Regions from separate parts of the Variovorax trehalosi genome, predicted to be linked through region 3. Evidence: predicted binding sites of a transcription regulator. Region 3 holds the regulator's gene; each other region holds the start of a gene.

Region 1 (5,192 bases), on a different contig from region 3:
CCTGGACAGCCCGGAAGGCCGCGCCACGCTGGTGCGATCCAGCGAAGCGCTGGTCGACACCTTCGAGCGCCTCACGGGTTGGTACGAGCACAGCCTGCAGGTCATCATGTCCTGACGCCGGTTGTGCGGCACCTGCCTCGTCAGGCCGCGACCTTCTCCACATGCGCCTGGCGCGTGTAGAGGAAATCGATGACCGCCTTGCGCGCATGCACGTAGGCCGGGTCCTCGGCCAGCTCGACGCGGTTGCGCGGGCGCGCGATGTCCACCGCCAGCACGTCGCCGATGGTGGCGGCCGGGCCGTTGGTGAGCATCACGATGCGGTCACTCAGCAGCACGGCTTCGTCGACGTCGTGCGTGACCATGACGACGGTGCTGTGCGTCTTCTGCACGATGGCGAGCAGCTCGTCCTGCAGCTTGGCGCGGGTGAGGGCGTCGAGCGCGCCGAAGGGCTCGTCCATCAGCAGCACCTTGGGTTCCATCGACAGCGCGCGTGCGATGCCCACGCGCTGTTTCATCCCACCGGAGATTTCACCGGGCCGCTTCTGCGCGGCGGGCGTGAGTCCGACCAGCGCGAGCGCCGCATCGGTGCGCTGGCGCAGTTGCGCCTTGTTCTCGGTGGCGGCGAAGACGCGCTCGACCGCGAGGTACACGTTCTCGAAGCAGGTGAGCCAGGGCAGCAGCGAGTGGTTCTGGAACACGACGGCGCGTTCAGGGCCAGGCCCTTTGATCTCGCGGTTCGCGCACAGCAGCACGCCTTGCGTCGGCGTGGTCAGCCCGGCGATCAGGTTCAAGAGCGTCGACTTGCCGCAGCCCGAGTGCCCGATCAGCGTGATGAACTCGCCCTTGGCGACGTTCAGGTTGATGTCGCGCAGCGCAAGGAAACTTCCCTTGGCCGTCTTGAAGCGCTGGTCGACATCACGAATCTCGATGTACTTGCTGTCGTCGTTCATGACTTCACCTCTTCGAACGTGAATGCGGTGGCCAGCTTGATGAGCGCGAACTCCAGCACCAGACCGACGATGCCGATCACGAAGATCGCGATGATGATGTTGGCGACGTTGAGGTTGTTCCACTCATCCCACACCCAGAAGCCGATGCCGACGCCGCCGGTCAGCATCTCGGCCGCGACGATCACGAGCCACGCGGTGCCCACGGCCAGGCGTACGCCGGTGAGCATGTAGGGCAGCACGGCGGGAAAGAGGATCTTGGTGAGGATCTTCCATTCGGAAAGATTCAGCACCTTCGCCACGTTCATGTAGTCGCTCGGCACGCGCTGCACGCCCACGGCGGTGTTGATGACCATCGGCCAGATCGAGCAGATGAAGATGGTCCAGATGGCCGCCGGGTTCGCGCCCTTGAACACGAGGAGGCCGATGGGCAGCCACGCGAGCGGCGACACCGGGCGCAGCAGGCTGATCAGCGGATTGAACATGCGCGCGAGGAACTCGAAGCGCCCGATCGCGAAGCCCGCCGGAATGCCGACCAGCGCCGCCAGCCCGAAGCCCAGCGCCACGCGCTGCAGCGACGAGAGCACGTTCCAGCCCACGCCCTGGTCGTTCGGCCCCTTGCTGTAGAACGGATCGCTGAACACCGTCAACGCCTGCTGCCAGGTGGCGAGCGGCGTGGGAAAGCCGGTGGTGCTTTTCATGGCGACCAGCTCCCAGACCAGCAGCAGGAGGCCGAAGCCAGCGAGCGGCGGCAGCACGCGCATCCAGAAGGCGCGCAGGTCGATGGGCGTGCGGGTGCGGGGCTCCGGTGCCGGAGCCGCCGCAACGGCGACTGCGGGTGACACGGGCTTGGACGCAGCAGGCGCCGCGGCCTGCGATGCGACCGCTTCGAGCGGTGAGTGGAATACAGCGCTGACCATGGTGCGTTTCTCCTCAGACATGCAGCTTGAAAGAATCGGCGTACTTCTTCGGGTCCTTGCCGTCCCAGACGGAGCCGTCGAAGAGCTTGCTGGTGCGCAGCACGTCCTTGGGCACGGGCGTCTGCGTCGCGGCAGCGGCCTGCTTGTAGATGTCGATGCGGTTGATCTCGGTGGCCACCTTGAGGTAGTCGGGGTGCTCCTTCAGCAGGCCCCAGCGCTTGTGCTGGGTGAGGAACCACATGCCGTCCGAGAGGTAGGGGAAGTTGACCGCGCCGCCGTTGTAGAACTTCATGTGGTTCGGGTCGTCCCAGCTCTTGCCCAGGCCGTTGGTGTAGCGGCCCAGGATGCGCTGGTTGATCGCGTCCACGCTGGTGTTGACGTAGCTCTTGTCGGCGATGGTCTCGGCCATCTTGTTCTTGTTCTGCAGGCCGGCGTCGATCCACTTGCTGGCTTCGAGGATGGCGGCCGTGACGGCGCGCGCGGTGTTGGGGTACTTCTTCGTGAACTCGGCGGTGCAGCCGAGCACCTTCTCGGGATGGTCTTTCCAGATGTCCTGGGTGGTGATGGCCGTGATGCCGATGCCGTCCATGATCGCGCGCTGGCCCCAGGGCTCGCCCACGCAGTAGCCGTCCATGTTGCCCACGCGCATGTTGGCCACCATCTGCGGAGGCGGCACGGTGATGTTCTTCACGTCCTTGAACGGATCGATGCCGGCCGAGGCGAGCCAGTAGTAGAGCCACATGGCGTGGGTGCCGGTGGGGAAGGTCTGCGCGAAGGTGTATTCGCGCTTCTCGGTGGCGATGAGCTTGGCGAGCGAAGCGGCATCGACCGCGCCCTTGTCGGCCAGCTTCTTCGAGAGCGTGATCGCCTGGCCGTTGTTGTTCAGGGTCATGAGCACGGCCATGTCCTTCTTCGGGCCGCTCAGGCCCAGGTGCATTCCGTAGACCAGGCCATAGAGCACGTGCGCCATGTCGAGGTCGCCGTTGGAGAGCTTGTCGCGCACGCCGGCCCAGCTGGCTTCCTTGCTGGGGACGATCTTCACGCCGTATTTCTTGTCGATGCCCAGCACCGAGGCCATCACCACGCTCGCGCAATCGGTCAGCGGGATGAAGCCGATCTTCACTTCTTCCTTTTCGGGCTTGTCGGAGCCCTGGGCCCAGACGGCGGCGCGCAGGGCAGGGTCGATGCCCACGGCGCCGATGGCGGCGGCTTGCAGTACGCGGCGGCGGCTGAGGCGGGTTTTCAGCAGGTCGGTCATGAGGGCGGGCTCCGGTTGAAGAACGAACAAAAAGCAAAGACAGAAAACAAAAAAGGCGTCCCGACCACGCAGGGGCTGCTCGCGAACGAGCCCTTGCGGGATGGGGACGCCTTTGTCCGGTTCGGTGGGTGGCACCCGCCGTTGGGTGCCGCCTGCCTGAAGACCACGAAGGTCTTATGTATTCACTTACGCAAGCTGCGTGCCAGTGGTTGCGGGGTGCCTGGTGCTATCGAAAAGGTAGCTTCGGCACGCGATGCGCGCGGGTGCGCGCAGGGAGCGGTGCCACCGGACCCCGCCATCGGACGAAAGCACGTTTTTGTGCGTTGCACCAACTTGAAACAGCGTCGTCAGCGCGGCGCACGTGCGTCCGGCATCGGCAGGTAGTCGGCCATGGCGAGCATCGACTCGGCCACGTCGACCAGCCGGCGCTTCTGGTTCATGGCGGTCTGGCGCAACATCTTGTGGGCCTCGTCCTCGCTCAGGCGCCGGTGCGCCATCAGGAGGCCCTTGGCGCGCTCGACCACCTTGCGTTCGTTGAGCGAGGCGCGCACGGTCTGGAGCTCGTCGCTCATGGCCTGCAGGCGCTGCGACTGCTCCTGCACCATGTCGAGCACCGAGCGCTCCAGCCCGCGGCCGTACGGGGCGGGGGCCACGGCCTGGGTTCCGGCATCGTCGAAGAACAAGGCACCGCCGGACTGCGGCGCCAGCGTGCCGAGCAATTCCCGGTAGGCCGCAAGGTCGGTGCGCGCCTGCGCGGTCTTGCGGTTGCACAGGGCGCGCAGGTCGGCGGCGAGGCGGTCTTCGACCGTGCGCATGGCATCGATGCGGCGGGTGCAGCAGTCGAACCAGTTCTGGCTGAGCTGGCTGTATTGCGCGTCAGGCGCCGCGGTCAGCGTGGTGCCGACGCGGCGCAGGCGTTCGAGCTCGGCCATCGTGGCGTTCGACTCGCTCTCGCGCCAGAGCGCCAGCACCTCGTCGCTCGAAAAATCGGCGAAGACGTGGAAGCACCGCTCCTGCGATTCGATGAGATGCAGCCACTGCACGCGCTGCGCCTCGTTGCTGCGGCCCAGCGCCAGCGTGGCGGCGCCGAATGCGCGCTCCTGGCCGGCGAACTCCTTGCCCTGCATGAAGTTGAACATCGCGACCAGGAGGCGCGAGATCTCGGGGTCGGTGGCGCCATCGGCCGCCTCGAACACCACGGCCAGCAGGCCGGCGACGAGCTTGGCGAAGGCCGCGGTGGATTGCGCCGGCGCCAGTTCGAGCGCACCGACGCGTTGGCGCAGCGCGGGCAGGGCGTCCAGCCCCGGCAGCACCCAGGCGATGCGGCTGAACAGCCGCGCGCTGTTGCCGGCGCTGGCGCGCTGGCGGGCTTCGGTTTCCAACTGGTCGAAGCCGTTGCGCACCGCCTCCTCGAGCGCCTGGCATTCGGCGATCTGCGGATCGCGCTGGTCAGCGAAGCGGCTGCCGCGCGAGGCGAGGAACACGTTCGACATGCCGCGCTCCCGCTGCAGCGCATGCACCAACCGGCCGATCAGGCCGACCAGCTCGCTGGTGCGCGCGAGCTGGTCGAGCTCGTCGATTTCGCACTGGCGGGCAGCGATCAGGAAATGCAGGCCGGATTTCATGGTGAGTGGAAGAAGGGGCCACACCGTCGCTGCAACATCCGTGCCTTGCCCCTTCGCGGGCACCCCTCGCAGGCGCCACCTACACTCGCGGGATGCTCTTGTTGGGAATCGAATCATCCTGCGACGAGACCGGCGTGGCGCTGGTCGAATCGCACGGCGACGCGCTGCCGGTGCTGCTTTCGCACGCGCTGCACAGCCAGATCGCCATGCACCAGGCCTACGGCGGCGTGGTGCCCGAACTGGCCAGCCGCGACCACATCCGCCGCGTGCTGCCGCTGACCGAGGCTGTGATGGCCGAGGCCGGGCGTTCGCTGAAAGAAATCGACGTGGTGGCCTATACGCGCGGGCCGGGGCTTGCGGGCGCATTGCTGGTGGGCGCAGGCGTGGCCTGCGCGCTGGGCGTGGCGCTGGGCAAGCCGGTGCTGGGGGTGCATCACCTCGA
Region 2 (5,192 bases), on a different contig from region 3:
GAGCGAAAAGCCGCTGCCCGCCGCCGTGCCTTCCACCGCGGCAATCACGGGCTGGGGCGCCTCCTGCATCGCCATGACCCATTCGTTCAGGGCGTCGGAATGTGCCAGTTGCTCCGACTGCGGGAGCTTGCGCTGCCTCACGAGCCGCCGCAGGTCGCCGCCGACGCAGAAATGCTCGCCCTCCCCGGTCAGCACGATGGCACGCACGGTGCGAAAGCGGGAAGCTGCGCGTATCGCCTTGGCGGCCGTGCGGTAGATCGATGGATTGACGGTGTTGCGCGCCGCGGGATTGCTGATGGTCAGCACCAGCACCGCCCCCTCGCGGTGCATCTGGAGTTTTGCGGCGGAGGCGGAAGAAGCCGTCCCGGCGCTGGTGATGGCAGGCACGGCCGCGGACGTCATGACGTCCGCCTGCCAGGGAACCTGCGCTGAAGCTTGTCTCTGCCGTGCATGACGCCCCCGTGTGTTGTTTCAGGACGGTACAACGCATCAGGCGCCACCTTGCGTGACGTGGCAACCGGTCTTCAACCTCTTGTTTAACAATTTATTCACAGTTTTGGAGAGTTCCCCGGTGCGGCACGAGCGGCGCGTCCCCATGTTTCAGGGCATGCGGTGATGCCAGTAACGGGCGCGGCGCTCGCGCTCGCAGGCCAGTTCGGCGGGCCGCTTGCTGGTCCAGTGCGCCGCGCCGCAGCGCGCGCTTTCCACCAGCCGCACGCCCCGCTCCATGTAGCGCGCGACCACCTCCCCGGCGGGATGCCCGAAGCGGTTGCGGTAGCCCGCCTGGACCAGCCCGATACGCGGGCGCACCGCATCGAGCAGCGCCTCGCTCGACGACGTCTTGCTGCCGTGATGAGGCACCAGCAGCACGTCGGCCCGCAGGTGCTCCTCGGCTGTTCGCGCGACCAGCGCAGCCTCTTGCAGCCGCTCGATGTCGCCGGCCAGCAGCGCCGTCGCACGGCCGTTGCCGATGCGCAGCACGCACGAGACGGCATTGGGCCTGGTGAAGCTGCGGTAGTCGGTATCGAAGGGATGCAGCACCTCGAAACTCACGCCGTCCCAGGTCCAGCGCTGGCCTGCTTCGCACCGCTGCGCCGGGCGCAGCGCCTGCAGCGGATGGGTGGCTTCGATGGAGCTGAGCAGCGCGGCCTGCGGCTGCATCGCGAGCACCGCGGGTGCTCCGCCTGTGTGGTCGGTGTCGCGGTGGCTCAGCACCAGCATGTCGAGCCGTTCATCGAAGGCGCGCAGCAGCGGCACGAGCACGCGATGGCCGGCGTCGCTCTCGAGGCTGTAGCGCGGCCCCGTGTCGTAGAGCAGGCTGTGCGTGGCCGTGCGGACCAGCACCGCGTTGCCCTGCCCGATGTCGGCCGCGAGCAGTTCGAATTCCCCGGCAGAGGGCCGCGGCATCTGCCACAACAGCACGGGCAGCAGCAGCGGCAGGCCGAGCGCGCGCATCGACCACGGCAACCGCATGGCGAGCAATGCGCCGCCCGCGACGCCGCAAGCGGCCATCCACCACGGCGGCGCAGCCATCGAGAGCGTGGCGAAAGGCAGCCCGGCCAACCATTGCAGCAGGACGGAGAGCGCCTGCACCGCCCAGGCCGCGACGTCCCACAACGGCGCCACGATCGCACCCAGCATGGCAAGCGGCGTGACCACGAGAGTCACCCACGGGATCGCGATGGCGTTGGCCAGCAGGCCGACCAGCGACACCTGCTGGAACAGCAGCAGACTCAGCGGCGTGAGCGCGAGCGTGATCACCCATTGCTCGCGGAAGAACAGGAACAGCCGGTTCGCGGCGGTCGGCTTTCTCTCGCCCGCGTCCGTCGAATCGGTGGCGAACAACACGCCCACTGCGATGAAGCTGAGCCAGAAGCCCGCCTGCATCAGGGCCCAGGGATCGACCGCCACCACCACCGCGGCGGTCAGCAGCCAGACATGCGGCCACGGCCAGCGCCGGCCGGTGAGGCGCAACAAGGCGACAGTGACGAGCATCCACACGGTGCGCTGCGCGGGCACGCCCCAGCCGCTGAAGAGGGCATAGAGCGTGGCAAGCAGCACGCCGCCGATCAGTGCCGCCTGCGGCGCGGGAAGCCGCAGCATCAGCCGGCCGCTGCGCCGCCACAGCGCGCCGACGACGTGCGCCGCGAGCCAGGCGAACATGGTGATGTGAAGGCCCGAGATCGACATCAGGTGCGCCACGCCCGTCGCCCTGAACACATCCCATCCGGCCCGGTCGATGGCGCCTTGGTCCCCTGTGACCAGCGCGGCGATCACGCCGGCCCGGCGGCGATCGTCCACACGCTCGAAGACCGCGTCGCGCACCGCTTCCCGTGCGCGTTCGATGGGGTGTCGCCATGTGTTCGCCACATGCACCGGCGCGGCATCGCGCGCGCCGGTTCGCACATAGCCATTGGCATGCACGCCCTGCTCCCACAGCCAGAGCTCGCTGTCGAAGCCATGCGGATTGAGATTGCCATGCGGCGCCCTGAGCCGCACCGTCAATTGCCATCGTTCGCCGGCGTGCAGTTCGCCGACGACAGCAGAGGCAGATGCCCGCCCCTCGACGGCACGCCCCCACAGACCGGTGTTTTCGCCATACCAGCCCAGCGCGATGCGCGAGGGCATGGTCGGGGGCGCGTCGTTGCGCGCATCGGCCCATCGGGTGGATTCGACATCGAGATGAAACCGCGTTCCAGTCTCGTTGCGCTGCGGCATCTGCGACACCACGCCGGTCACCCGCAGGTCGCGCCCTTCGAGTGTTGGATCGAGCGCGCCATCCGCATAGGCCACGGCACGCCAACCCGCAAGGCCGGCACCGGCCAGGGCACCGCACATCAACGCCGCGACCAGCAGCAACCGCCCGAAAGCACGCCGCCACCACAGCCCCGCTGCGGCTACAAACAGCAGCGCCACGTAGACACCCGCGGTCCATAACGCCGGCTGGTGCAGCTGCAGCGCCGCACCGATCACCGTTCCCCCTAGCGCGGCAAACGCCCACGACCCGCCCCTGCCGGACGCACGCGACGGCGTCAGCACACAACCTCACGACACATGATGCAAACCCTCCCCGAACCCGCGCTCGATGGCGCGTTAATTGCTTGTTATCTCGGCTAGTATGCGTCTCACAAGAGACATCTTTTCGATGCAATCTCGCAGTACTGCACACAAAAACGCATGTCCATTCACGCCGCACTCCACCACGTCACTCACTACAAATACGACCGCCTGGTGCAGTTGGGCCCGCAGGTCGTGCGCCTGCGGCCCGCGCCGCATTGCCGCAGCAATGTGATCTCGTACTCGCTGACGGTCGAGCCGGCCGAGCACTTCGTCAACTGGATGCAGGACCCGTTCGCGAACTACCAGGCGCGGCTGGTGTTTCCCGAGAAGACGCGCGAATTCAAGGTCACCGTCGACCTCGTGGTCGAGATGGCGGTCTACAACCCCTTCGACTTCTTTCTCGAGCCGCAGGCCGAGAACTTTCCGTTCAAGTACACCGCCTCGCAGGCCGAGGAGCTCGCGCCCTACCTCGTGGCCGATCCGGTGACGCCGCTGGTGGAGGCCTACCTCGACAAGATCGACCGCAAGGAACAGCGCACCATCGACTTCCTGGTGGGCCTGAACCAGCAGGTGCAGCAGGACGTCAACTACCTGATCCGCATGGAGCCCGGCGTGCAGACGCCGGAAGAAACGCTCACCAACGGCAGCGGCTCGTGCCGCGACTCGGGCTGGCTGCTCGTGCAGCTGCTGCGCCACATGGGCCTGGCCGCGCGCTTCGTCTCGGGCTACCTGATCCAGCTCACGCCCGACGTGAAGGCCCTCGACGGCCCGAGCGGCACCACGGTCGACTTCACCGACCTGCACGCCTGGTGCGAGGTGTTCCTGCCGGGCGCCGGCTGGATCGGGCTCGATGCCACCTCGGGCCTCATGGCCGGCGAAGGCCACATCCCGCTCGCCTGCACGCCCACGCCGTCGAGCGCGGCGCCCATCGAAGGCGGTGTCGATGAATCCGAGGTCGAGTTCGGCCACGAGATGAAGGTCACGCGCATCTATGAATCGCCGCGCGTCACCAAGCCCTACACCGAAGAGCAATGGGCCGAAGTGCTCTCGCTCGGCGATGCGGTCGATGCGCGCCTGAAGGCCGGCGACGTGCGCCTCACGATGGGCGGGGAGCCCACCTACGTGGCCACCAGTGATCGCGATGCGCCCGAGTGGAACACCGACGCGCTCGGCCCCACGAAACGCGGCTACGCCACCGAACTCGTCCACAAGCTGCGCGCCGAATACGGCAACGGCGGCTTCCTGCATTTCGGCCAGGGCAAGTGGTACCCGGGCGAACAGCTGCCGCGCTGGGCGCTGTCGATCTTCTGGCGCGCCGACGGCCAGACGCTGTGGCACGACCCGGCCCTCTTCGCCGACGAGCGCTTTCCCACGCACTACACGAGCGAGGACGCGCGCCGCTTCACCACCACGCTGGCCGGCAACCTCGGGCTGACCGAGCGCTACATCCAGCCCGGCTACGAGGACACCTACTACTACCTCTGGCGCGAACGCCGCCTGCCGGTGAACGTGGACCCCTTCGAATCGAAGCTCGATGACGAGCTCGAACGCGTGCGCCTGCGCCGCGTGTTCACGCAGAAGCTCGATGCGGTGATCGGCTACATGCTGCCCATCGAGCCGGGCAATGCGAACGCCGATGCGCCGGCACTCGCCGGCCCCGGCTGGAAGACCGGCCCGTGGTTCCTGCGCGATGACCGGCTCTATCTCATTCCAGGCGATTCGCCGATGGGCTACCGCCTGCCGCTCGACTCGCAGCCGTGGGCCAGCAAGGGCGACTACCCCTACCTGATCGAGCGCGACCCGACCGCACCGCGCGGCGCGTTGCCGAGCGCGGCCGACTACCGTGCGCGCTACAGCACGGGTGCCCCCGGCGTCGCCGGTGCTGCCGGTGCCCCCGGTGCTGGCGGCGCCAGCCTCGGCGACGTGCCCTACACCTTCGGCACACCGCCCGTGGTGCCCGCATCGCTGCGCATGCAGAGCCCTGGCGATGCGGCCAGCAGCGACGCAGCGGCGGCCGCGCGTGCCGCCGACGACGCCAGCGCCACGCCCGCCACCCGCCAGCCGCTTCGCGGCGAATCGGCCCACTGGGTCACGCGCACCGCGCTGTGCGTCGAGGTGCGCGACCCGCGCCG
Region 3 (5,192 bases):
CGACGCCGAGGCCCAGCGCGCGAAGCTCTCGCTGATGGGCGTCGAGGCCCGTGTCACCGAGCGCGAGCAGGCCGGCCGCACGGTCTACCGCGTGCGCGCGGGTCCGTTCAACAAGAAGGACGACGCCGACCGCCTCAAGGAGAGGCTCGACGGCGGCGGCCTCGAATCGGCCCTGGTCCGCGTGCAGCGCTGATCAAGCGGCTGCCACGAATAGCCCTTAAGCTTCGCCGCGCGGCATTTGCCGCCACCATTCAGCGCCCCGGGTGCGCCGTGTGACCGCTTGCGAGGAACTCCTCGCCGCGCCCCGGCTCAGTCTGCCGTACCAACAGGAGAACCCTTTCAATGAAACGTCGTGACTTTTCGCTGGCCGCCACTTCGCTCGGGCTGCTTTCGCTGGCCGCCAACCCGGCCCACGCCCAGGCCAAGGTGCCCAAGGCCGGCTCCCAGTACCTCGTGCTCGACAAGCGCGTGCCGGTCGATGCCCCGGCCGGCAAGGTCGAAGTGGTCGAGTTCTTCTCGTACAACTGCCCCCATTGCAACGACTTCGAGCCGTCGCTCGAAGCCTGGGCCAAGACGGCGCCGAAGGACGTGGTCCTGCGCCGCATCCCGGTGCCCTTCGTGGGCAACGACGTCGAAGCCAAGCAGCGCCTGTACTACGCACTCGAGGCGCTGGGCAAGGTCGATGAATTCCAGCCGAAGGTCTTCAACGCGATCCACAAGCAGCGCCAGAACGTGAATGGCGACGCCAACATCATTGCCTGGGTCGCGGCCAACGGCATCGACGGCACCAAGTTCAAGGAAGTCTTCACCTCGTTCGGCGTGGCCAGCAAGGCCAAGCGCGCCTCGCAGATGACCGACGCCTACAAGGTGGCCGGCGTGCCGGCAATGGCCGTGGCCGGCCGCTGGTATGTGGATGGCGAGACCGCCGGCAACATGACCAACGTGCTGCAGGTCGTCAACTTCCTGGTCGGCGAAGCAAAGAAGGGCTGACCCCCAGGGTGCGCGGCACTTCATGTCCGCTGCGCCCACCCCCTTGCAGGGGCGACACCTGCGGCCCGGCGGAGCCGGTTCCGCGGTGTTTCCCGAGAGGGACAACTGGCCCGCTTTGGCGGGCCTTTTTCATCGGCGCTGTGAACTAGTGTTACTCCGCCGCATACAATGGTTCAGAGCAAGTTTCGTGCCTCTATGACATTGCCCTCCTACCCACACAACACCCCCCTCATCCGTCGCATCGGCCGCCTGGCCATCGGCGTGCTGTTGCTGGCCGGCCTCGTCTCGGGCGTCCTGGCCGAGACCGCCGATCGCAGCAAGCCGATGAACATCGAGTCGGACGCCATGCGTTACGACGACCTGAAACAGACCAGCGTGTTCACCGGCAACGTGCTCGTCACGAAGGGCACGATCATCATCCGCGGCGCGCGCCTCGATGTGCGCCAGGATGCCGAGGGCTACCAGTACGGCGTGGTCACTGCGGCACCCGGCAAGCGGGCCTACTACAAGCAGAAGCGCAATGCGCCCGACGAGTGGATCGAAGGCGAATCCGAAGTCATCGAGTACGACAGCCGCGCCGACAACGTCAAGTTCATCCGCAACGCCACCATGCGCCGCCTGCTCGGCGCCACGCCGAACGACGAAAGCCAGGGCGCGCTGATCGTCTACGACCAGAGCAACGACACCTACACCGTCAACGGCTCGACCGTGCCGCCGAACACGGCAGTGAACGCATCGACCCCTACCGGCCGCGTCAAGACCATCCTCACGCCCAAGGCCGCCACCGCGCCGAAGCCCGGCGCCTCGACCCCGGCCGGCGCGAAGCCCGCGGCACCGGCTCCCACCCCCGCGCCAGGCACCGGCTTGCGCTCGACCACCACGCTGAGTGGAGAGGGAGAAGGGCGCAAGTGATCGAAACCGCCGGAATCCAGGAAGCCAACAACGTCCCGGGCAGCCGCCTGGTCGCGCGCGGCCTGCAGAAAAGCTATGGCAGCCGCACCGTCGTGAAGGACGTCTCGCTCGACGTGCAGAAGGGCGAAGTCGTCGGCCTGCTCGGCCCCAACGGCGCCGGCAAGACCACGTCGTTCTACATGATCGTCGGGCTGGTGCGTGCCGACGCAGGCGAGATCACCATCGACGGCGAGCCGATCGCCCACATGCCGATCCACCGCCGTGCGCGCATGGGCCTGAGCTACCTGCCGCAGGAAGCGTCGATCTTCCGCAAGCTCACCGTCGAGGAAAACGTGCGTGCCGTGCTCGAGTTGCAGCGCGAGCCCGACGAGAGCGGCAAGGTGGTGGCGCTCTCCAAGAAGCACATCGAGGAGCGCCTGTCCGAGCTGCTGACCGACCTGCGCGTCGATCACCTGCGCGATTCGCCCGCGCTCGCGCTTTCGGGCGGCGAGCGCCGCCGCGTCGAGATCGCACGCGCGCTGGCGACGCAGCCGCGCTTCATCCTGCTGGACGAGCCCTTTGCCGGCATCGACCCGATCGCGGTGATCGAGATCCAGCGGATCATCAGTTTCCTGAAGGAACGTGGCATCGGCGTGCTCATCACCGACCACAACGTGCGCGAAACGCTGGGCATCTGCGATCACGCTTTCATCATCAGCGACGGGCACGTGCTGGCACAAGGCACACCCTCGGAGATCGTCGACAACGCCGAAGTACGCAGGGTGTACTTGGGCGAACACTTCCGCATGTAAGGGAAGGTCGGGTTCTTCATGAAGCAAGGGCTGTCCCTTCGCGTCTCGCAGCATCTGGCGCTCACGCCACAGCTGCAGCAGTCGATCCGGCTGCTGCAGCTCTCCACGCTCGAGTTGAGCCAGGAGGTCGAGCAGATGCTGGACGAGAACCCGTTCCTCGAGCGCACCGCGGAAGAAGCGGCGCGCGAGGAATTCGGGCTCGATGCCGTCGACACGCCGGTGCCCCGCGACGACGGTGGCGAAACCGGTGAAGGCGATTTCGCCCCGGTCCCGACCAGCAGCGCGACGACCGCGACCGAAACCACCTCGACACCCGACACCGACGGCCCCGCCGCCGAGATCACCGAGCGCGAGCCCGACTGGGAAGGCGACGGTACCGTCGACATGGCGCCCGACGACAGCGAGTGGGGCAGCGACGCGCCCGCGCGCCAGAACAACCTGGGCGACGACGAACGCGCCGATGCCACCGAGCTCGCGCGCAGCCAGGAATCGCTGCAGTCGTTCCTGCACCGCCAGGCGCTGAGCCTGCGCCTCAATGAAAACGACTGTGCCGCGCTGCGCTTTTTGATCGAATCGCTCAACGACGACGGCTACCTCGAAGACTCGCTGCCCGCGCTGGCCTCGGGCCTGGCGGGCGACGACAACGACCAGTTCGACGAACTCGTGCACCACTTCCAGGTGGCGCTCGGCCTGCTGCAGAGCCTGGAGCCCGCCGGCGTCGGCGCGCGCGACCTGGGCGAGTGCCTGGGCATCCAGCTGCGTGCGCTCGCCAGCGAAGACGAGACCGAGGACGAAGAACTCATCCGCAAGACCGCCATCGCGATCTGCAAGCAGCCGATGGAACTGCTCGCACGGCGCGACTTCAAGCGCCTGGCCACGCTCACCCGCACCAACGAAGAGCTGGTGCGCTCGGCGCTGCAGATCATTGCGCGCCTGGAGCCCAAGCCGGGTCGCCGTTTTGTCGACGTCGAGCGCAACATCGTCATTCCCGACGTGATCGTCACCAAGACCGGCCGCGGCACCAACATCAAGTTCCGCGTCATGCTCAACCCCGAGGTGATGCCGCGCCTGCGCGTGCACGACATCTACGCGGGCGCGCTCAAGTCGCACAAGGGCGAGGGCAGCCAGGCGCTGTCGCAGCGGCTGCAGGAGGCGCGCTGGTTCATCAAGAACATCCAGCAGCGTTTCGACACCATCCTGCGTGTGAGCAACGCCATCGTGGAGCGGCAGAAGAGCTACTTCGTGCACGGCGAACTCGCGATGCGCCCGCTGGTGCTGCGCGAGATCGCCGACGAGCTGGGCCTGCACGAGTCGACCATCTCGCGCGTGACCACCGCCAAGTACATGTCCACGCCGTTCGGCACGGTCGAGCTCAAGTACTTCTTCGGTTCGGCGCTGGGCACCGAGACCGGCGGCAATGCGTCGAGCACCGCGGTACGCGCGCTCATCAAGCAGTTCGTGAGTTCCGAGAGCATCAAGAAGCCGCTGTCGGACAGCCAGATTTCCGAGATGCTGAAGGAGCAGGGCATCGAGTGCGCGCGCCGCACCGTGGCCAAGTACCGCGAGGCGCTGCGCATCGCGCCCGCGAATCTGCGCAAGGCCCTGTAGAAAGCCACCGATGACCCGTCGCCTGCTGTCGCGCTGTGGGCATTGGGTCTTCGCCATCGTGGCTGCATCGCTGTTCGCGGGTTGCGCCACCCTGCCCGACGAGGCACCGCGCCCGCCCACCAAGACCATCGCCGTCTCGACCGACACCGCGCTCGGCCGCATCGCGCTGGCCTCGCAGCCCGATCCGGACCTCAGCGGCTTTCGCCTGATGCCCGGCGGCGACTTCGCCTTCGACACCCGCATCCAGCTCGCACGCCGTGCCCAGCGCACGCTCGACGTGCAGTACTACCAGATCGAGAACGACGAGACCGGCCGCTACCTGCTGCGCACCCTGCGCGATGCCGCCCAGCGCGGCGTGCGCGTGCGCCTCTTGATGGACGACCTGTACACCTCTGGCGAAGACGAGCTGCTGCTCGGCCTGGCCGCCACGCCGAACGTCGAGGTGCGCCTCTTCAATCCGTTCCCGGCCGGGCGCGGCAGCCTGCTCAAGCGCTTTGCCGCGTCGCTCTTCGACTTCAGCCGCGTCAACCGCCGCATGCACAACAAGCTCTTCATCGCTGATGGCGCGATGGCGGTGGCGGGCGGGCGCAACATCGGCAACCAGTACTTCACGCGGACCTCGGGCGAGAACTTCATCGACCTCGACACCTTCGTGACCGGTGCGCTGATCCCGCGCCTGGGCGTGCTGTTCGACCAGTACTGGAACAGCGTCTACGTGCGGCCGGTCCAGTCGCTCATCACAAGCGATCTTTCGCGCGAGGAGCTGCAGAAGCGCTTCGACATCGCCACCGGCCCCGACACCACGCCCCCGCCGCCGAAGCCCGCGCCCAACGACCTGCTCGGCTACAGCCCGATGGCCGACGACCTGAACGCCGGCAAGCTCGGCCTGAT
Region 4 (5,192 bases), on a different contig from region 3:
ATGCAGCGGCACCACGAGATGGGGGAGGTGGTGACGGGACTGCTCTACGTCGATCCGCTGGCCACCGACCTGCATACGGCGCTCAACACCTGCGACCGGCCGCTCAACACGCTCGAGGCGGACCAGCTGTGCCCCGGCGTGGGCGCACTCGAAAAGCTGAACGCCTCCTTGCGCTGAGCCGGCGCCGGCGGCACCATTGACCTCACTTCCGGAGGGCGCACCATGGCCGAGCGCACCGTTTTCCAATCCGTCTCGCGCAAGCACGTGATCAGCCTGGGCCCCCAGGCCAGCGTGCGCGATGCCGCCTGCGTGATGACCCGCGCCAACTGCGGCAGCGTGCTCGTCATGGAGCTGCCCGACACGCTGGTCGGCATCCTCACCGAGCGCGACCTCATGACCCGCGTGCTCGCCAAGGGGCTCGACCCCGACCGCACACCCGTGCGCGAGGTGATGACGCCCAACCCCATCTGCGTGCCGCCGGAGACGCTCGTGTCCGACGCGGTGGTGCTGATGCTGGAGCGCGGGTTCCGTCACCTGCCGCTGGTGTCGGGGGCGAAGATCCTCGGCGTGTTCTCGGTGCGCGATGCGCTGCCGCGGGAAATCGGCACGGCGCTCAGCCAGACGGAATTCAACGAGCAGGTGAACGACGCGCTGGGGTGAGAAGCGGCAGCCGGCGGCTGCCTTGCGCACGTTTGGCTATTTGTATATGATGAGCGTCATGCCAAATGCAAAAATCAATGCCAGAAGTGCCGCCAAGGAGGCTTCGCACGAACGCATCGTGGCCGTGGCCGCCAAGGCCATTCGCCGCAGCGGCTACGACGGCACCGGCGTCGCCGACATCATGAAAGAGGCGGGCCTGACGCACGGCGCGTTCTACGCGCATTTCCCGTCGCGCGAAGCCATGCTGGCAGAAGCGGCCGTCCGTGCGTGCGCGGAGGCCGCCGCAGCAGCGGCAGATGCCGCAGCCAGCGTTCCCACCGGCGAAGCCCTGGAACGCATGCTTCGCGCCTATCTCTCGAAAGAGCACCTGGAACACGCGGACATCGGCTGCCCCTTGGCCGCGCTGGGCTCGGAAACCCCGCGGCAGGCGCCCGAAGTGCGCAGCGCGACGACGCGGCACATCAAGGCAATGGTCGATCTGGTCGCCCGCCAGTTGCCCGATTGGGGGCAGCCCGGCGCCCACGAACAGGCCCTCGTGACGATCGCCACCATGGTCGGCGCCTTGACGCTGGCCCGTGCGGTCGACGAGCCCGCGCTGTCCGAGCGCCTGCTCGAAACCGCGCTCAATCGACTGCTCCCCGCCGAGGCCTGATTTCTCCCCGGAGAACGCCGCCTGTTCGTTCGCCCTTGAATATGATGAGCATCATGCCAAATTCGATTTTTACGCCAGCCAACCCCAAGGAAACACCATGAAGGCATTTGTTCTCGATCGATACGCCAAGAAAGGCATGCTGCGATCGGCAGACATGCCGATGCCCAGCCTGCGCGACGACGAGGTCCTGGTCGAGGTCCACGCCGCGGGTGTGAACCTGCTGGACGCCAAGATCAGGGACGGCGAGTTCAAGCTCATCCTGCCGTACCGCCTGCCGCTCGTGCTGGGGCACGACGTGGCCGGCGTCGTGGTCAAGACCGGGCCACAGGTGCGGCAGTTCAAGGTGGGCGACGAGGTCTATGCGCGGACCGATGATTTCCGCATCGGCACCTTCGCGGAGTTCGTGCCGGTGAAGGAGGCCTCGCTCGCGCTCAAGCCCGGGAACCTCACGATGGAAGAGGCCGCATCCATCCCGCTGGTCGGCCTCACCGCGTGGCAGGCGCTCGTGGAGAAGGCAGGGCTCAAGAAAGGGCAGCAAGTCTTCATCCAGGCGGGATCCGGCGGCGTCGGAACCTTTGCGATCCAGCTCGCGAGGCACCTGGGCGCCACCGTCGCCACGACGACGGGCACGTCCAACGTCGAGTTCGTCAAGCGACTGGGCGCGGACATCGTCGTCGACTACCGCAAGCAGGATTTCGAAGACATCCTCAGCGGCTGCGACGTCGTGCTGAACAGCCAGGACGGCAAGACGCTCGAGAAGTCCCTGCGCGTGCTCAAGAGCGGCGGAAAGCTCATCTCCATCTCCGGACCGCCCGACCCCGAATTCGGCAAGGCGATCGCGGCGCCTGGCTTCGTGCGGCTGGTCACGCGGCTGCTGAGCGCCGGCATTCGGCGCCGGGCGCGCGCCCGCGGCGTGGGCTATTCGTTCCTCTTCATGCGGGCGAACGGTGACCAGCTGCGCGAAATCACCCGGCTCATCGAGGCCGGCGCCATCCGCCCCGTGATCGATCGCGTCTTTCCGTTCGCTTCGACCAACGAAGCCCTCGCCTATGTCGAAGCCGGCCGTGCCAAGGGCAAGGTCGTCATCAAGCTCAAGTGAACCTGTCTTTCAACCCGCAACCCCCTGGAGATATTTCATGAAGATCGAAAACGCCGTCGTCCTCGTCACCGGTGCCAACCGCGGCATCGGCCTCGCATTCACGCGCGAATTGCTCGCCCGCGGCGCTCGCAAGGTCTACGCCGGTGCACGCGACCCCGCCACCATCACACAGGCCGGCGTCGAGCCGCTGCGGCTCGACGTCAACAAGCCCGATGAGGTGGCGGCCGCCGCCACGCGGGCCTCCACCGTGACGCTGGTCATCAACAACGCCGGCATCGCCCAGCCCGGAGGCTTCCTGGCGCCGGACAGCGAAGAGGTCGCGCGCCGCATCTTCGAGACCAATTTCTTCGCCGTGCTGCGCATGAGCAAGGCCTTTGCGCCGGTACTCGCGGCCAACGGCGGCGGCGCGCTGCTCAATGTGCTGTCGGTTGCCTCGTGGGTGAACGGCGGCGAGCTGGCCGCGTATTCGGCGAGCAAGTCCGCGGCCTGGTCGCTCACCAACGCGCTGCGCAGCGAACTCGCGCCGCAGAAGACCCAGGTGCTGGGGCTGCACATGGCCTATGTCGACACCGACCTCACGCGCGGCTTCGACGTGCCCAAGTCCAGCTCCGAGGACATCGTCCGGCGAGCGCTCGACGGGCTCGAAGCCGGCCTGGACGAAGTGCTTGCCGACGAGCTCACGCAGCAGGTCAAACGGGGCATGGTGGCGTCATGAAACAAGATCCGCCGGTGACCTGGAGGAACGTGCCGACGCGCGCGAATGCCTTCCTCCCGCGCGGTCTTCGCTGAAGCGCAGGAAGCTGCAAAGTCTGAATCTGAAATCGGAGAGCGCCTCGAAGTGCTGCTTTCCGACGCTTTTGCGCCGGCTGGCCATTGCATTTCCAGGCGATGTGCGAACGGAAGGCGATGTAGCAGCGCGAGCCCGGGTCCCCGAGCCTCAGGCTGCACCAAACGGGACGACGCATGCGCCACAACGGCGCACGGCGCCGCGCCCTGCGACCCGTGGAGCGCCGCATTTGGTGCGATGCGCTTCCGCAGACGGCCCAATCGCCTGGCACGGATGTTGCGCAGGGTCTAACACTGTTCCGCGGCAACGCCGCCGCGGCACTCACAGTGCCTCCGCTAACGACGGCGGACCCGAGCGCACTGCAAGCTTTGTTGAACCAAGGCCGGCAGTACGTCCGTTCCAACCCGATTCGCATCTGTCCCTTGCGGGGGCTTCGCTGTGACACGCCGTCTTTCCTGACGGTGTGTCCGGCGGCCTGTCGCACGGTCGGCTGCGTACAGGATCCGACATGAAAATCGCAGTCATTGGCCACGGCATGGTGGGCCACAAGTTTCTAGAGCAACTCCACGAACTCGGCGTTGCCGATGCAGAGGTCACGGTGTTCTGCGAAGAGCCCCGTGCGGCCTACGACCGGGTGCATCTTTCCGAGTTCTTCGCGGGCAAGACCGCCGAAGACCTCTCGCTCGTGGAGCCCGGCTTCTTCGAGCGCAGCGGCTTCACGCTGCGCCTGGCCGCAAAGGCGGTGGCCATCGAGCGCCGCAACAACACGCTCAGCACGGCCGACGGCGAGGTGGTGGCCTACGACAAGCTCGTGCTGGCCACCGGCTCCTCGCCGTTCGTGCCGGCCGTGCCCGGGCGCGACCGCGACAACTGCTTCGTCTACCGCACCATCGAAGACCTGGAGGCGATGAAGGCCTGCGGCGCGCGCTCCAAGAGCGGCGTGGTCGTCGGCGGTGGCCTGTTGGGGCTGGAATGCGCCAAGGCGCTGCGCGACATGGGCCTGGAGACGCACGTGGTCGAGTTCGCCCCGCGCCTCATGGCCGTGCAGGTCGACGAAGGCGGCGGCCGTGCGCTGCGCAGCAGCATCGAGGCGCTGGGCCTGCATGTGCACACGGGCCGCAACACGGTGGAGATCACCGACGGCGCCGCTGCGCGGCACCGCATGGTGTTCGCCGACGGCACGTACCTCGAGACAGACATGATCGTGTTCTCCGCCGGCATTCGCCCGCGCGACGAATTGGCGCGGCAGTCGGTGCTGGCCATCGGCCCGCGCGGCGGCGTGGCGATCGACAGCCATTGCCGCACGAGCGACCACGACATCTACGCCATCGGCGAGTGCGCCTCGTGGAACGAACAGACCTTCGGCCTCGTGGCGCCCGGCTACGACATGGCGCGCGTTGCCGCGAAGCACATCGCCGGCCAGCAGGAGGCGGCCTTTGTCGGCGCGGACATGAGCACCAAGCTCAAGCTCATGGGCGTGGACGTCGCCAGCATCGGCGATGCGCATGGCAAGACGCCGCATTCGCGCGCCTACCAGTACATCAACGAGCACAAGCAGATCTACAAGAAGATCGTGGTGAGCGAAGACGGCAAGCAGCTGCTCGGCGCGGTGCTGGTCGGCGATGCGGCCGAGTACGGCACGCTGCTGCAGATGGCGCTCAACGGCATCGCGCTGCCGGCGGACCCGGAGTTCCTGATCCTGCCCTCAAGTGACGGCAAGGCGCGCCCCGGCCTCGGCGTGGACGCGCTGCCCGACACGGCCCAGATCTGCTCCTGCAACAACGTGACCAAGGGCCAGATCTGCGCGGCCGTGGGCGAGGGCGCCTGCACCGTCGCCGAGATGAAGGCCTGCACCAAGGCCGGCGCCACCTGCGGCGGCTGCGTGGCGCTGGTGGGGCAGGTGATGAAGGTCGAGATGGCCAAGCGCGGCATGGCCGTGAACAACCACCTGTGCGAGCACTTCGCGTACTCGCGCCAGGAGCTCTATCACCTGA

What was found. The regulator sigma-54, encoded in region 3, starts transcription at its own class of promoters, with help from an activator protein. The targets are predictions, from matches to a motif close to TGGCANGNAANCTGCTTT.
Region 1: the regulator sigma-54 is predicted to act here: its motif matches at 3,313-3,330, upstream of ACSFA7_RS15400 (CmpA/NrtA family ABC transporter substrate-binding protein).
Region 2: the regulator sigma-54 is predicted to act here: its motif matches at 3,087-3,104, upstream of ACSFA7_RS02075 (transglutaminase family protein).
Region 4: the regulator sigma-54 is predicted to act here: its motif matches at 3,464-3,481, upstream of nirB (nitrite reductase large subunit NirB).

What each region holds. Positions count from the first base shown of each region.
Region 1 covers NZ_JBPJZG010000003.1:727,985-733,176, forward strand. The annotation lists gene ACSFA7_RS15385 (ANTAR domain-containing protein) at 1-115, shown strand, start outside; gene ACSFA7_RS15390 (ABC transporter ATP-binding protein) at 141-950, opposite strand; gene ntrB (nitrate ABC transporter permease) at 947-1,867, opposite strand; gene ACSFA7_RS15400 (CmpA/NrtA family ABC transporter substrate-binding protein) at 1,881-3,125, opposite strand; gene ACSFA7_RS15405 (nitrate- and nitrite sensing domain-containing protein) at 3,473-4,750, opposite strand; gene tsaD (tRNA (adenosine(37)-N6)-threonylcarbamoyltransferase complex transferase subunit TsaD) at 4,843-5,192, shown strand, end outside.
Region 2 covers NZ_JBPJZG010000001.1:427,875-433,066, reverse strand. The annotation lists gene ACSFA7_RS02085 (oxepin-CoA hydrolase, alternative type) at 1-402, opposite strand, end outside; gene ACSFA7_RS02080 (DNA internalization-related competence protein ComEC/Rec2) at 601-3,036, opposite strand; gene ACSFA7_RS02075 (transglutaminase family protein) at 3,178-5,192, shown strand, end outside.
Region 3 covers NZ_JBPJZG010000004.1:364,974-370,165, forward strand. The annotation lists gene ACSFA7_RS17325 (SPOR domain-containing protein) at 1-193, shown strand, start outside; gene ACSFA7_RS17330 (thiol:disulfide interchange protein DsbA/DsbL) at 343-990, shown strand; gene lptA (lipopolysaccharide transport periplasmic protein LptA) at 1,186-1,902, shown strand; gene lptB (LPS export ABC transporter ATP-binding protein) at 1,899-2,693, shown strand; gene rpoN (RNA polymerase factor sigma-54) at 2,712-4,301, shown strand; gene ACSFA7_RS17350 (phospholipase D family protein) at 4,312-5,192, shown strand, end outside.
Region 4 covers NZ_JBPJZG010000001.1:764,308-769,499, forward strand. The annotation lists gene ACSFA7_RS03600 (2-oxoacid:ferredoxin oxidoreductase subunit beta) at 1-177, shown strand, start outside; gene ACSFA7_RS03605 (CBS domain-containing protein) at 223-660, shown strand; gene ACSFA7_RS03610 (TetR/AcrR family transcriptional regulator) at 707-1,312, shown strand; gene ACSFA7_RS03615 (NADP-dependent oxidoreductase) at 1,410-2,411, shown strand; gene ACSFA7_RS03620 (SDR family oxidoreductase) at 2,449-3,126, shown strand; gene nirB (nitrite reductase large subunit NirB) at 3,707-5,192, shown strand, end outside.